Regions from separate parts of the [Enterobacter] lignolyticus SCF1 genome, predicted to be linked through region 3. Evidence: predicted binding sites of a transcription regulator. Region 3 holds the regulator's gene; each other region holds the start of a gene.

Region 1 (4,956 bases), 1.8 Mb from region 3:
TCGGACCACTTTGAAAACTGCGTTATACTCTGCCTAATCCCGTCTTCTGGGCGAACATAATTATTATTGAGGACATGTATGAGTCAGGCGCTCTCCAACTTACTTACTTTATTACACCTGGAAAAAATAGAAGAGGGATTGTTCCGCGGCCAAAGCGAAGACCTGGGATTGCGCCAGGTGTTTGGCGGCCAGGTGGTCGGCCAGGCGCTGTATGCGGCAAAAGAAACCGTGCCGACGGAACGGCTGATCCACTCCTTTCACAGCTATTTTCTGCGCCCGGGCGACAGCCAGAAGCCGATTGTCTATGACGTCGAGGTGCTGCGTGACGGCAACAGCTTCAGCGCCCGCCGCATCGCGGCCGTGCAGAACGGTAAGCCGATTTTCTACATGACGGCCTCGTTCCAGGCGCCGGAGCCGGGCTATGAGCACCAGAAAACGATGCCGCCCGCCCCCGCGCCCGACGATCTGAAATCAGAAACACATATCGCCCAGTCGCTGGCGCATTTGCTGCCGCCGCAGGTTAAAGAGAAATTTCTGTGCGAGAAACCGCTGGAGATCCGCCCGGTTGAGTTTCATAACCCGATGAAAGGCCACGTTGCCGAACCGGCCCGTCAGGTGTGGCTCCGCGCTAACGGCAACATGCCGAAGGATTTCCACATCCATCAGTCCCTGCTCGGCTATGCCTCTGATTTCAACTTTCTGCCCGTGGCGCTGCAGCCGCACGGCGTGGGTTTTCTGGAAAAAGGGATGCAGGTGGCGACCATCGATCACTCGATGTGGTTCCACCGCCCGTTCGACATGAACGACTGGCTGCTGTACAGCGTGGAGAGCACCTCAGCATCGAGCGCCCGCGGGTTTGTGCGCGGCGAGTTCTATACCCAGGACGGTATTCTGGTGGCGTCGACGGTGCAGGAAGGCGTAATGCGCAACCGCGCGGTCTGACCCCGACCCCGGAAAACCAAAAGCCTCCCGTCGGGAGGCTTTTTTCATGCTCAGGAGATAACACAGCCGATCAGGCGTTGTAGGCGTTCTCGCCGTGGCTGTTCACGTCCAGGCCTTCGCGCTCCTGCTCTTCCGGTACCCGCAGCCCGACGGTCAGGTCCGCCAGCTTATAGCCGATGAAGGCAACCACGCCGGACCAGACGATAGTGACCGCCACGCTCTCCAGCTGCACCAGCACCTGGTGCCCCATGGTGACGCCTGTCGCGTAGCCCACGCCGCCAAGCGACGTTGAGGCGAAGATCCCGGTCAGGATGCAGCCAATGATGCCGCACACGCCGTGCACGCCGAACACATCGCACGGGTCATCAACGCGCAGCCAGCGCTTGAGCGCCGTTACGCCCCACAGCCCGGCCAGCCCAGCCGCGATACCGACAATCAGCGCGCCGCCCACGCCGATGTAGCCGCAGGCTGGCGTGACCGCAACCAGGCCGGCAATCGCCCCGGAGCAGGCGCCCAGCAGAGAGGGTTTGCCGCGCAGCGCCCACTCGCCGAAAACCCAGGCCAGGATGGCCGCTGCGGTCGCCACTACGGTGTTAAGAAACGCCAGTGCGGCAATTTCGTTCGCCGCGCTGGCGGAACCCGCGTTGAAGCCGAACCAGCCGATATAAAGGATCGCCGTACCGGTAAACACCATCGGCAGGTTGTGCGGTTTAAACGCCTCTTTGCCAAAACCGACGCGTTTTCCCATCATGTACGCCCCGACGAGGCCGGCGATCGCGGCGTTGATATGAACGACGGTACCGCCCGCAAAGTCCAGCGCGCCGTGGTTTGCCAGCAGACCGCCGCCCCACACCATGTGCGCAATCGGCACATAGGAGAGGGTCATCCACACCACCACGAAAATCAGCACGGCGGAGAAGCGGATGCGTTCCGCCAGCGCGCCCACCACCAGCCCGACGGTAATGCAGGCGAAAGAGGCCTGGAAAACCACATGAATGTACTGATAGAACGTCCCCATCAGCGCTTTCAGCTCAATGTTCTTCAGCATTATCCAGTCAAAGCTGCCGAAGAAGTTGCCGCCCGTCCCGAACGCCAGGGTATAGCCGTATACCACCCACAGTACGCAAACCAGCGCAAACGTCACCGTCACCTGCGTCAGCATCGAAAGCACGTTCTTACCGCGGATCAGGCCGCCGTAGAACAGGGCAATCCCCGGCAGGGTCATAAACAGCACCAGCGCGGTACAAATCATCATAAAGGCGTTATCGGCTTTATCCGCGACGGCGGGCGCCGCCAGCGCCAGCCCCGGCAGCAGCGTCAGAACGCCGAGGGTTGTTTTCAGCAGTACTTTGTTCATGTTCTCGATCCCTATCACTGTGTGTCAGGTGTTTAAAGCGCCGCTTCGTCGGATTCGCCGGTGCGAATACGAATCACGCGCTGCAGCTCGGCGACGAAAATTTTGCCGTCGCCAATTTTGCCGGTGTAGGCCGCCTTGCTGACCACATCGATGACCTCATCGAGCTGGTCGTCCGCGATGGCGACATCGATTTTGACCTTCGGCAGGAAGTTGACGCTGTACTCCGCGCCGCGGTAAAGCTCGGCATGGCCCTTCTGGCGGCCAAACCCTTTCACCTCAGTCACGGTCAGCCCCTGAATGCCCATTGAAGACAGCGCTTCGCGAACGTCTTCAAGTTTGAATGGTTTGATTACCACGGTAACCAGCTTCATAGATCCCCTCCAGTCAGAATTCGGTAATGGCCGTCGCTCACGGCTGAGATAAAGCAATCGGCGTGCCAGAAATAAAAACGGCTGTCCTGGCGCGGGCTGACGTGCCCTGGCGGGAGGGGGATAAAAAAACGCACCATGCCGGTGCAGGGTGCGTTGAGGTTTTGCACCAGAACAGGTGCGTGTTAGCAGAGCGCCTGCGGATGGTGCATCAGGCGATAAGCGACTCTTCTTCCATGCTGGCGGCCAGCTCTTCGCCCGCCAGCTGCAGCTGATACATTTGCCAGTAGCGGCCTTTCGCTTCCAGCAGCTGCTGATGGGTCCCGCGCTCAACCGCCTGTCCGCGATGCAGCACCATGATGGTGTCCGCCTCAACGATGGTCGACAGGCGGTGGGCGATCACCACCAGCGTGGTGTGCTGACGCACCGTCGCCAGCGCCTGCTGGATAGCGCGCTCGGTACCGGAGTCGATATTGGCCGTCGCCTCATCGAGGATCAGGATCTGCGGCGTATCCACCAGCACTCTCGCCAGCGCCAGCAGCTGTTTCTGCCCGACAGAAAGATTATTGCCCTGCTCGCCAAGGCGGGTGTAGATGCCGTCGCTCAGGCCGCGCGCCATTTCCGCCAGCTGCACCGTTTCCAGCGCCTGCCAGACCTGCGCTTCGCTGATATCGCGCCCCAGCGCGACGTTGGCAAAGAGCGTGTCCGCCATCACCACCGGGTCCTGCTGCACCATGGCGACACTCTGACGCAGCGCGCTGTGGCTCAGCGACGGCAGCGGCCGACCGTCAAGGCGGATCTCGCCGCGGGTCAGCGGGTAGTATCCCATCAGCAGGCTGGCGAGCGTACTTTTGCCGCTGCCGGTGTGCCCGACCAGCGCGATAAAGCTGCGCGACGGCACCGTCAGATTGATGTCCTGCAGGACCAGACGGTCGTCGCGATAGGCGAACGAGACGTTATCAAACGCAATGGCGCCGCTTTGCAGCGGTACCGCGTCCTGGCCGTAGGTCTGCCGCGGTTTGTCCATCAGCTCGAACACGCGCTCGCCGGCAACCACCGCCTGCTGCAGCATCGACTGCTGGGTGGTCAGTTCAATCAGAGGTTCGTTAAGGCGCCCGAGGTAGCTGATAAACGCGTACAGCACCCCGACCTCAATCGTGCCGGTCGACGTCAGGCCGAACATCATCAGCAGGCCGCACAGCACCATCGACGAAAACAGGCTCAACAGCGGACGCAGCAGGAACCCGTCCAGGCGCAGCGTCTGCATCCGCGCCATATAGTGCGAACGGCTGGACTCCCCCACCCGCTCGCCGAAGCGCGCCTGCTGACGGAACTGCTGAATCACGCTCATGCCGTTGATGACTTCGTTAAAGCCGTCATTGATATCCGCCAGATAGCCGCGCACCCGGCGCACGATAGGCGTGCTGTAGCGCTGATAAATCACCATCACCACCAGCACCGCCGGGAAAATGGCGATCGCCACCAGCGCCATGCGCCAGTCGAGGCTGAACATTGCCACCAGCATCGCGCCAATCAGCGCCGCGCTGCGCAGCACCGTCGCCACCACGGTGACGTAGAGATCGCGAATCACCTCCGTGTCGTTGGTGACGCGAGAGATAAGCTGTCCGACCGGCTGCACGTCAAACTCGCTGAGCGGCTGGCGCAGCGCGGCGTCCATCACGTCGGTGCGTAGCTGCTGCACCACGCCGACCGCCGCGCGGTTAAACAGCAGCGACTGCGCATAATGCAGCGATGCCGCCAGCAGCTGGAGGCACACATAGGCCGCCGCCAGCCCCGCGACGATCCTCCAGGGCAGGTCGCCTTTCGCCACCATGTTGTCGATAAAATAGCTTATCAGCAGCGGTCCGCTCACCTCGGCCGCCGCCGCGACCCACAGGAGAACAACGCCAATCGCCATGGGTTTTCGCCACGGCGAACCGTAGGCCAGAAGGCGTTTAAGGGTAGGCCAGAGCTGGCCAAAATTACGCATCCGCCGCCTCCTCATCCTGCGCCTGCGGCACGTCGTTGAGCGCCGCCTCCAGCTGCTGATAGCGATACATATCGCGATACCAGCCCGCCTGCGCCACCAGCTGCTCGTGCTGCCCGCGCTGGGCGATATGCCCGTGCTGCATGACCACGATTTCGCTGGCCTCGGTCAGCGCCGAGAGGCGGTGGGCGCTGATAATCACCGTCCGGCCCTCGCCCCACTGGCGCAGGTTATGCAGGATCTGATGTTCGGTACGGCCATCGACCGCCGACAGCGCGTCATCAAGAATGAGGATCTCGGCA
Region 2 (4,956 bases), 590 kb from region 3:
GATAGTGGCTGATGGCGCGTTCGACCAGCGCCACGGCTTCGTCGATATCGAACGGTTTTGGCAGGTAATCAAACGCGCCCTGCTGGTAGGCGCTCACCGCCGCGTCGAGATCCGAATGGGCGGTCATTATGATGACCGGCAGCATCGGATGGCGCTGTTTGATCTGCTTCAGCAGGGCCAGGCCGTCCATCCCCGGCATACGAATGTCCGACAGCAGTACGTCCGGCGTTTTGCTGGCCAGCGCATCAAGGACCTCGTTGCCGTTTTCAAAGGTTGTACAGCTTAGGCCGGCACCGGAGAGGGCGCGTTCAAGCACCCAGCGAATGGAGCTGTCGTCATCAACGATCCAGACTATCCCTCGTTGCATACATTAACCCTCTATTTCCGAATGGGCAGGTAAACCGAAAACTCGGTATGACCCGGCCAACTGGTAAATTCAATTTTGCCGGAGTGTTGATCGATTAAGCTGCGGGCGATAGACAACCCCAGCCCGGTGCCGCCTTCGCGTCCGCTGACCATCGGATAAAACAGCGTATCCTGGAGATGCGGCGGAATGCCCGGCCCGTTGTCTTCAACGTCGATGCGGGCGGCAAGGCGGTAGCGCACGCCGTGCAGCGTAAGCTGAAAGGCGGTACGGGTACGCAGGATGATTTCACCGCCGTCGGGGCCAAGCGCCTGCAGCGCGTTGCGCACGATGTTCAGCAGCACCTGCTCAATCTGATCCGGGTCGTGGGGCAGCTCCGGCAGGCTGGGATCGTAATCCCGTACCAGGGTGACGTTAGCCGGCAGCTCCATGGAGACCAGTTTGACCACCCGCTCCGCCACTTTGTGAATGCTCTCGCTGACGTGCATACCCGGATGCTGCGGGCCGAGGAGCCGGTCGACCAGATTGCGCAGGCGGTCAGCCTGCTCGATGATGACGTTGGTGTATTCCATCAGCGATGGGTCGGGCAGCGCTTTACTCAGCAGCTGCGCCGCGCCGCGAAGGCCGCCAAGGGGATTTTTAATTTCATGCGCCAGACCGCGCACCAGATCGCGCGCCGCGACCTGCTGGGCGTGCTGAAGCTGCTCCTGGCTCAGACGGCGCTGGTTATCCATTGGCGCCATTTCAAGCAGGATCAGGCCGTCGGGCAGGCGCTGTGCGGTCACGGAAAGAATGTGCGAGCGGCCGTCGATAACCAGCGTTACTTCGTTATCGGTGAAGCCCTGGCCGGCGTGCAGGCTTTCATGCATCAGGCCGATGTTCAGCGAGAAGTAGCTCAGCAGCTCCGGCAGCGGGGAGCCGAAAAGTTTTCGTGAACTTTGCGCCAGCAGCTGCTGGGCGGCCGGGTTGGCGTAATGCACCGCCAGGTCATCATCGACCAGTAAGATGCTGTTGATTAACGCGTTAAGGATCTGCCCAGCATCGGGCAGCACGCCTGTTGCCATAAAGCAGTCCTCCGGAACGGTGTGCACTAATTTAGTGCATTATAGCTTTTTACGGGGAAAAAGCGCGCGAGATCAGATTGTTGCTGGTGAAAAAAGCCCATCCGAAGATGGGCTGAAAGTTTCCACGGCAACTAAAAATCCTCTGCATCCTTCCTGCCGCAGCCAGGCCGCCGCAGGAGGTTTGCTGAGTATTACTACGTAAACTTAAACGCTGTAGTACAGCTCAAACTCTACCGGGTGCGGCGTCATGCGTACGCGGTCGTTTTCTTCGATACGCAGAGCGATGTAGGCGTCAATCGCTTCATCGGTAAATACGCCGCCTGCTTTCAGGAACTCGCGGTCCAGATCCAGCTCGTGGAGCGCTTCTTCCAGAGAACCAGCAACCTGCGGGATTTCTTTCGCTTCTTCCGGCGGCAGGTCGTACAGGTTTTTGTCCATTGCTTCGCCCGGGTGGATCTTGTTCTTGATACCGTCGAGACCGGCCATCAGCAGTGCGGCAAAGCACAGGTACGGGTTAGCTGCCGGGTCCGGGAAGCGCACTTCGATACGGCGCGCTTTCGGGCTTGCAACCACCGGAATACGGATGGATGCGGAACGGTTACGGGCAGAGTAGGCCAGCATGACCGGCGCTTCGTAACCCGGGACCAGACGCTTATAGGAGTTGGTGGTCGGGTTCGCCAGGGCGTTGATGGCTTTTGCGTGTTTGATAACGCCGCCGATGTAGTACAGCGCCATTTCAGACAGGCCTGCGTATTTGTCGCCGGAGAACAGGTTAGCGCCGTTCTTGGCCAGAGACATGTGGCAGTGCATACCGGAGCCGTTGTCGCCAAACATCGGTTTCGGCATGAAGGTTGCGGTTTTGCCGAAGCGATGCGCAACGTTGTGAACCACATATTTGTAGATCTGAATTTCGTCCGCTTTCTTGGTCATAGTGTTGAAGCGGGTAGCCACTTCGTTCTGACCTGCGGTAGCCACTTCGTGGTGGTGTGCTTCAACAACCAGGCCCATCTCTTCCATCACCAGGCACATGGTAGAGCGCAGATCCTGAGAGGAGTCTACCGGCGGAACCGGGAAGTAGCCGCCTTTCACGGCCGGGCGGTGACCTTTGTTACCACCTTCGTATTTGGTGGAGGTGTTCCACGCGCCTTCGATATCGTCGATAGCCACGTGAGAACCGGAGATAGAGCTGCCGAAGCGCACGTCGTCGAACAGGAAGAATTCCGGCTCTGGCCCGAACAGCACGGTATCCGCGATGCCGGTTGCGCGCAGGTATTCTTCAGCGCGTTTAGCGATGGAGCGCGGGTCGCGGTCATAGCCCTGCAGCGTGCCTGGTTCGAGGATATCGCAACGGATGATCAGGGTCGGTTCTTCGAAGAACGGGTCCAGTACCGCTGTGGTTGCGTCCGGCATCAGAACCATGTCGGATTCGTTGATACCTTTCCAGCCGCCAATCGAGGAGCCGTCAAACATTTTGCCTTCTTCAAAGAATTCGGCATTTACCTGATGAGCAGGGATAGTGACGTGCTGTTCTTTACCTTTAGTATCGGTGAAGCGCAGATCGACAAACTTCACTTCATGCTCGTTCAGCATCGTCAAAACGTGTTCAGCGGACATACTTAAACTCTCCCGGATTGGTCATTGTCGTCGTGGTAACGAAAACATTCTTGCTACGTAAAAGTGGCGTGGTTGCCCTGAAAAAGATAAAGCGAAATCTGTGCCAACTTTTAAATTCACCTAAAAAGGCGTTATCATGCGCACCATAGTGCAAAAGGTGTGCCCCATGATGGATATAATGCACCAAAATAGTGCTTCAATGTGAATATTGAGCACCGTTTTGGTGCAATTTGCCTTATGGCGCTCTTTTGGCTCTGCGTGAAAGCGATCACAAAGCAACTCTGCAATACTTGTTTGCGGAGGATGTTTGTGATCCTGTTTTTTAGCGCGCTTAATCCGTGTACAATAACGCGCTATTTCTAATGCCTGAGGCAAAGTTGTGATCGAAAATCTGCGTAATATCGCCATCATCGCGCACGTTGACCATGGTAAGACGACCCTGGTTGATAAGCTGCTACAGCAATCCGGTACGTTCGACGCACGTACTGAAGCACAAGAACGCGTGATGGACTCCAACGATTTGGAGAAAGAGCGTGGGATTACTATCCTCGCGAAAAACACCGCTATCCAATGGAATGATTACCGTATCAACATCGTTGATACCCCGGGGCACGCCGACTTCGGTGGCGAAGTTGAACGTGTTATGTCCATGGTCGATTCCGTGCTGCTGGTGGTTGATGCCTTTGACGGCCCGATGCCGCAGACGCGCTTCGTCACCAAGAAAGCTTTTGCCCACGGTCTGAAGCCGATTGTCGTTATCAACAAAGTTGACCGTCCTGGCGCGCGTCCTGACTGGGTTGTCGACCAGGTATTCGACCTGTTCGTTAACCTCGACGCAACCGACGAGCAGCTGGACTTCCCTATCGTTTATGCGTCCGCGCTGAACGGTATTGCGGGTCTGGATCACGAAGATATGGCGGAAGATATGACCCCGCTGTATCAGGCGATCGTCGATCGCGTACCGGCGCCGAACGTTGACCTCGATGGCCCGCTTCAGATGCAAATCTCCCAGCTGGACTACAACAACTACGTTGGCGTCATCGGCATTGGCCGCATCAAGCGCGGTAAAGTGAAGCCGAACCAGCAGGTCACTATCGTTGATAGCGAAGGCAAAACCCGTAACGGTAAAGTCGGTAAAGTGCTGACCCACCTGGGTCTGGAGCGTATCGATAGCGACGTTGCGGAAGCGGGCGATATCATCGCGATTACCGGTCTGGGCGAGCTGAACATCTCTGACACCATCTGCGATACGCAGAATGTTGAAGCGCTGCCGGCGCTGTCTGTTGATGAACCGACCGTATCCATGTTCTTCTGCGTTAACACCTCTCCGTTCTGTGGTAAAGAAGGTAAGTACGTTACCTCCCGTCAGATCCTTGACCGCCTGAACAAAGAGCTGGTGCACAACGTGGCGCTGCGCGTTGAAGAAACTCCGGATGCTGACGCATTCCGCGTTTCCGGTCGTGGTGAGCTGCACCTGTCTGTTCTTATCGAGAACATGCGTCGTGAAGGTTTCGAAATGGCGGTTTCCCGTCCGAAAGTTATCTTCCGCGAAATCGACGGCCGCAAACAAGAGCCGTTCGAGAACGTAACGCTGGACGTTGAAGAGCAGCATCAGGGCTCCGTCATGCAGGCGCTGGGCGAGCGTAAAGGCGACCTGAAAAACATGAATCCGGACGGCAAAGGCCGCGTACGTCTTGACTACGTGATCCCAAGCCGTGGTCTGATTGGCTTCCGTTCCGAGTTCATGACCATGACTTCCGGTACCGGTCTGCTGTACTCCACCTTCAGCCACTACGACGATGTTCGTGCGGGCGATGTTGGCCAGCGTCAGAACGGCGTACTGATCTCCAACGGTCAGGGTAAAGCGGTAGCGTTCGCCCTGTTCAGCCTGCAGGATCGCGGTAAGCTGTTCCT
Region 3 (4,956 bases):
AACGGTTTGCTTTACGGTCATGTTTTGCGTTTTTCCAGCGTCCGGTGACGAGACTGCACGTTTTTACCGCGCGAGCGGAAATAGTCAGCCAGCTGCTCGGCAATGTACACCGAGCGGTGTTTACCGCCGGTACAGCCTATAGCGACCGTCAGGTAGCTACGGTTGTTGGTTTCCAGCATAGGTAACCATAGCTCAAGATAGCTGCGGGTCTGGTAGATAAAATTGTGAACTTCTGTATGCCGGTCAAGAAACGCCGCGACGGGCTTATCGAGGCCGGTCATCGGTCGCAGCTTCGGGTCCCAGTGCGGGTTGGGCAAAAAGCGGACGTCAAAAACGTAGTCGGCATCGATAGGGATGCCGTGCTTAAAACCAAACGATTCGAACACCATCGTCAGCTCGCGCTCGCGTTTGCCCAGCAGGCGCGTTCTGAGCATCTCGGCCAGCTCATGCACCGACATCTCTGAGGTGTCGACGATCAGGTCGGCCCGGGAGCGCAGGGGCTCGAGCAGATCGCTTTCCTGGTCGATAGCGCTTTCCAGCGACAGGTTTTTGCTGGAGAGCGGGTGCAGGCGGCGGGTATCGCTGTAGCGACGAATCAGCGTATTGCGATCGGCATCGAGGAACAGCAGCTGCGGTGAGAACGCTTCCGGCAGGTTCTGCATCGCCTGTTCGAAAATTTCCGGTGATTCCGGCATGTTGCGCACGTCGATGCTTACCGCTGCGGAGATGTTTCTGTCCACCAGGCTTTTTGCCAGTTCAGGCAGCAAGATGACCGGCAGGTTATCTACACAGTAGAAGCCCATATCTTCCAACGCGCGCAAGGCGACGGATTTCCCCGAGCCTGAACGACCGCTGACGATCATCAGTACCATCTACTGTTTCTCCTCACAACAGGGTTCCTCATTACGCGTCATCGCTGCCTTCTTCTCCCGTGATTATCTGGTACAGCTCTTCGTCGCTCTGCGCGCTGCGCAGGCGGCGGCAGATAGTTTTATCGGCCAGACGCTTTGCCACCAGAGAGAGCGTATGCAGGTGCGTTTTGGTTTGATCGGCCGGCACCAGCAGGGCGAACAGCAGGTCTACCGGCTGGTTATCAATGGCGTCAAACGGGATTGGCGTTTCAAGCTGTACAAAGACGCCGACGGCGCGCAACGTATCCTCCTCCAGCTTACCGTGAGGGATGGCGATGCCGTTGCCGATGCCGGTACTGCCCATTTTCTCGCGGGTCAGTATGGCCTCAAATACCACCTGAGGCGGCAAACTGAGCTGTTTAGCAGCCAGTTCGCTGATGATTTCCAGCGCACGTTTTTTACTCTGGCAGTGAACAGCACTGCGGGTACATTCCTGGTTAAGGACATTGCTCAGTTGTAGAGCGGAATCGTTGTTCATCATAATTTCACCTGCGTTTCGCCCGACGCGCACTATGGCATCAGGCGAACGCCCGGACAATTAGTGTTGTTTCAGTTTATCTTTATGTTTGGTCAACTGTCGCGCCAGCTTATCGATAAGACCGTCGATAGCGGCATACATATCCTGCCCTTCCGCACTGGCATGGATTTCACCACCGTTAACATGCAGGGTGGCGTCCGAGATATGAGTCACTTTTTCCACTTTTAACACAATATAGACCTGATTAATGCGTTCGAAGAACTGCTCCAGCTTAGCGAATTTCGAGGTAACGAAATCGCGCAGAGCCTCAGTAATTTCGACATTGTGTCCTGTGATATTGAGCTGCATAGTGTCTTCCTTATCGGTTGTGTCAGACCAGTTGTTTACGCTGGTTAGACGGCGGAATGGATAAAGACTCTCGGTACTTTGCAACGGTACGGCGAGCCACCATGATACCCTGTTCACAGAGCATGGTGGTCAGCTTACTGTCACTCAGCGGTTTCGCGGGATTTTCCGCGGCAATTAACTTCTTCACCAGCGCGCGAATGGCCGTGGACGAGGCTTCGCCGCCGCCCTCGGTATTGACGTGGCTGGAGAAGAAATACTTAAGCTCAAAAATGCCACGCGGACTGTGCAGATACTTCTGCGTCGTGACGCGTGAAATCGTGGATTCGTGCATCTCGACGGCCTGGGCGATATCCGCCAGCACCATCGGCTTCATAAACTCTTCGCCCTTTTCAAAGAAGGCCTGCTGCTGTTCGACGATGCAGCGGCTGACGCGCAGCAGCGTATCGTTACGGCTTTCCAGGCTTTTAATCAGCCAGCGGGCTTCCTGCAGGTTGCTGCGAATGAACTGGCTGTCGGCATCGTTGCGGGCGTTATTGCACATCCCGGCGTAATGCTGATTTATCTGCAGACGCGGAAGGCTGTCGGCGTTGAGATCCACCGCCCAGCGATCGTTGACTTTGCGCACCAGAACGTCGGGGATCACATACTCAGGCTCGCCGGTCTGGATCGACTGGCCGGGGCGAGGATCCAGCGACTGAATCAGCGCTACCGCCTCTTTCAGCACCTCTTCCTTTAACCGGGTTACGCGCATCAGCGTGCGGAAGTCATGGTTGGCGAGAAGATCGAGATGATCGCTGATGATGAGCTGGGCTTCTTCCAGCCACGGCGTCTCCCTGGCAAACTGCGAAAGCTGGATCAGCAGGCAGTCGCGCAGATCGCGCGCCGCAACGCCGACGGGATCGAAACGCTGGATTCGCTTGAGCACCGCTTCCACTTCGTCGAGCCCAATCTCTTCATCGCCCATGCTTTCAAGGATGTCGTCCAGCGTTACCGTCAGGTAGCCCGTCTCGTCCACCGCATCAACAATGGAAGTGGCGATAGCCCGATCGGTATCGGAAAAGGGCGTCAGCTCGACCTGCCACATCAGATAATCCTGCAGCGTCTGCGTGGTTTCGCCCTGATAGACCGGAATCTCGTCGTCCTGATAATCCGCGCCGGTCCCGGAAGGGGTTCCGGCGGTATAGATCTCGTCCCAGCTGGCGTCCAGCGGCAGCTCCTCGGGCATCTCTTTTTGCTCGAGCGCGTCGACGGTATCGAGCGTTTCGCTGTCCTGGACTTCCGTAGACGCAACTTCATCGTGGAGCTCGGTTTGCTCAAGCAGCGGGTTGCTCTCCAGCGCCTGCTGAAGTTCCTGCTGAAGTTCCAACGTGGACAGCTGCAGCAAGCGGATGGCCTGCTGCAGTTGTGGTGTCATGGCGAGCTGTTGGCTGAGCCTTAATTGCAAACCTTGCTTCATGGTCAGGGCAAATGTCTCCGGCTAATACGTCTATACCTGATACCCTATCAGAGTCTGAAGTCTTCCCCAAGGTACACGCGCTTAACCTGCTCGTCTTGCAGGATTTCTTCTGGCGTACCGTGGGCGATAAGGTGACCCTGGCTAACAATGTAGGCGCGTTCACAGACGGCCAGCGTTTCTCGCACGTTGTGGTCGGTAATCAGCACGCCAAGACCGCTGTCGCGCAGATGTTCAATGATGCGTTTGATGTCGATAACAGAGATAGGATCGACGCCGGCAAAGGGTTCATCCAGCAGGATGAATTTCGGGTTTGCCGCCAGCGCGCGCGCAATTTCCACACGGCGGCGCTCCCCGCCGGACAGCGCCTGCCCCAGGCTGTCGCGCAGATGCTCGATATGGAACTCTTCCATCAGCTCGTTGGCGCGATCCTCGCGCTGCTCGTTGCTTAAATCATCGCGAATTTGCAGCACCGCCATTAGGTTATCAAATACGCTCAGGCGGCGGAAAATCGAGGCTTCCTGCGGCAGATAGCCGATACCGCGACGGGCGCGGGCATGCAGCGGTAGCAGGCTGATATCGTCGCCGTCGATGATAATGTTGCCGGCGTCGCGCGGCACGATGCCGACCACCATGTAAAAGGTGGTGGTCTTCCCGGCGCCGTTTGGCCCCAGCAGACCGACAATCTCACCGGAGTTAACGGTGAGGCTAACGTCCTCGACCACCCGGCGGCCCTTATAGGCTTTTGCGAGATTTTTTGCAGTTAATGTTGCCATAGCGAATTAGTTACTCTTTTTCTGCGGCGCCGGAGCCTTGTTGTTGCCTTTATCCTGCAGCTGCGACGGTACCAGCACCGTGGTCACGCGTTTGCCTTTATCGCTGAACGCCTGCATTTTCTGCTCTTTCACCAGATAGGTAATCTTGTCGCCTTTGATGTTGCTGTCGAGCTGCTCCAGATAGGCGTTCCCCGTCAGCACCACGAAATCATTTGCCGTTTCATAGTGCATTTTGGAAGAGTGCCCCTTCACCGGCTTGCCGTTGTCCTGCATCTGGTAGAAGGTGGCCGGGTTGCCGTAACCGTCGATGGTTTCTTTCCCTTTTTCACCGCCCGGGCGAGTGACGACGACCTTATCCGCATTAATCTTGATACTGCCCTGGGTGACGATAACGTTGCCGGTAAAGGTGGCGACGTTACCCTGCATATCCAGCGACTGCTGATCGGACTCGATATGAATCGGTTGATCGGTGTCGCCGGTTAGCGCCAGCGCCGGCAGGCTGGCCGCCAGCAGGACGCTGGTAAGAGCAAGCTTAAGGCTGAGTTTGTTTGTTTTGAATTTCATAAGAGGTTCTCACCTTTTCAATCAGCTCTGCGTTTTTGCTGCGTAAGTTGCCGCGCATTTTCAGGCCGCTGGAATTAAATGTCGTCCCATACAACGTCACCAGATCGTCTGAACTTACGTCTTGCGTTATCAGATTTACCATGGCGTTATCTGTTGTTATTTTGCGCAGTTGAGAGTCCGGCGTTAGCGCGTTGATTTCAACATGCCCATAAAGATACAGCATACGGTCGTTCGTCAGCTTGGCGCGATCCGCTTTGATGGACCATGTCGCAACCTTGTTGACGTCATACGTGGTCAGCAGCGGGTGCTCAAACCACGAAACGGCGTCATCGGAAAAATACTCCACATGTTCCGCAATCAGGCGATAGTTAAGCGCGCCTTCCGGGCTGTAAACGAGCGTATCGGTATGCTCGCTTTTGTAAGTCG

The links. The regulator sigma-54, encoded in region 3, starts transcription at its own class of promoters, with help from an activator protein. The targets are predictions, from matches to a motif close to GTTGGCACANNTTTCGCTNT.
Region 1: the regulator sigma-54 is predicted to act here: its motif matches at 2,721-2,740, upstream of glnK (P-II family nitrogen regulator).
Region 2: the regulator sigma-54 is predicted to act here: its motif matches at 3,131-3,150, upstream of glnA (glutamate--ammonia ligase).

The regions. Positions count from the first base shown of each region.
Region 1 is NC_014618.1:3,575,165-3,580,120, forward strand. Features, by position in the region: gene tesB (acyl-CoA thioesterase II) at 79-942, shown strand; gene amtB (ammonium transporter AmtB) at 1,013-2,299, opposite strand; gene glnK (P-II family nitrogen regulator) at 2,332-2,670, opposite strand; gene ENTCL_RS16725 (SmdB family multidrug efflux ABC transporter permease/ATP-binding protein) at 2,879-4,657, opposite strand; gene ENTCL_RS16730 (SmdA family multidrug ABC transporter permease/ATP-binding protein) at 4,650-4,956, opposite strand, start outside.
Region 2 is NC_014618.1:4,737,342-4,742,297, reverse strand. Features, by position in the region: gene glnG (nitrogen regulation protein NR(I)) at 1-367, opposite strand, end outside; gene glnL (nitrogen regulation protein NR(II)) at 379-1,428, opposite strand; gene glnA (glutamate--ammonia ligase) at 1,633-3,042, opposite strand; gene typA (ribosome-dependent GTPase TypA) at 3,422-4,956, shown strand, end outside.
Region 3 is NC_014618.1:515,829-520,784, forward strand. Features, by position in the region: gene npr (PTS phosphocarrier protein NPr) at 1-21, opposite strand, end outside; gene rapZ (RNase adapter RapZ) at 18-872, opposite strand; gene ptsN (PTS IIA-like nitrogen regulatory protein PtsN) at 904-1,392, opposite strand; gene hpf (ribosome hibernation promoting factor) at 1,450-1,737, opposite strand; gene rpoN (RNA polymerase factor sigma-54) at 1,760-3,193, opposite strand; gene lptB (LPS export ABC transporter ATP-binding protein) at 3,241-3,966, opposite strand; gene lptA (lipopolysaccharide ABC transporter substrate-binding protein LptA) at 3,973-4,530, opposite strand; gene lptC (LPS export ABC transporter periplasmic protein LptC) at 4,499-4,956, opposite strand, start outside.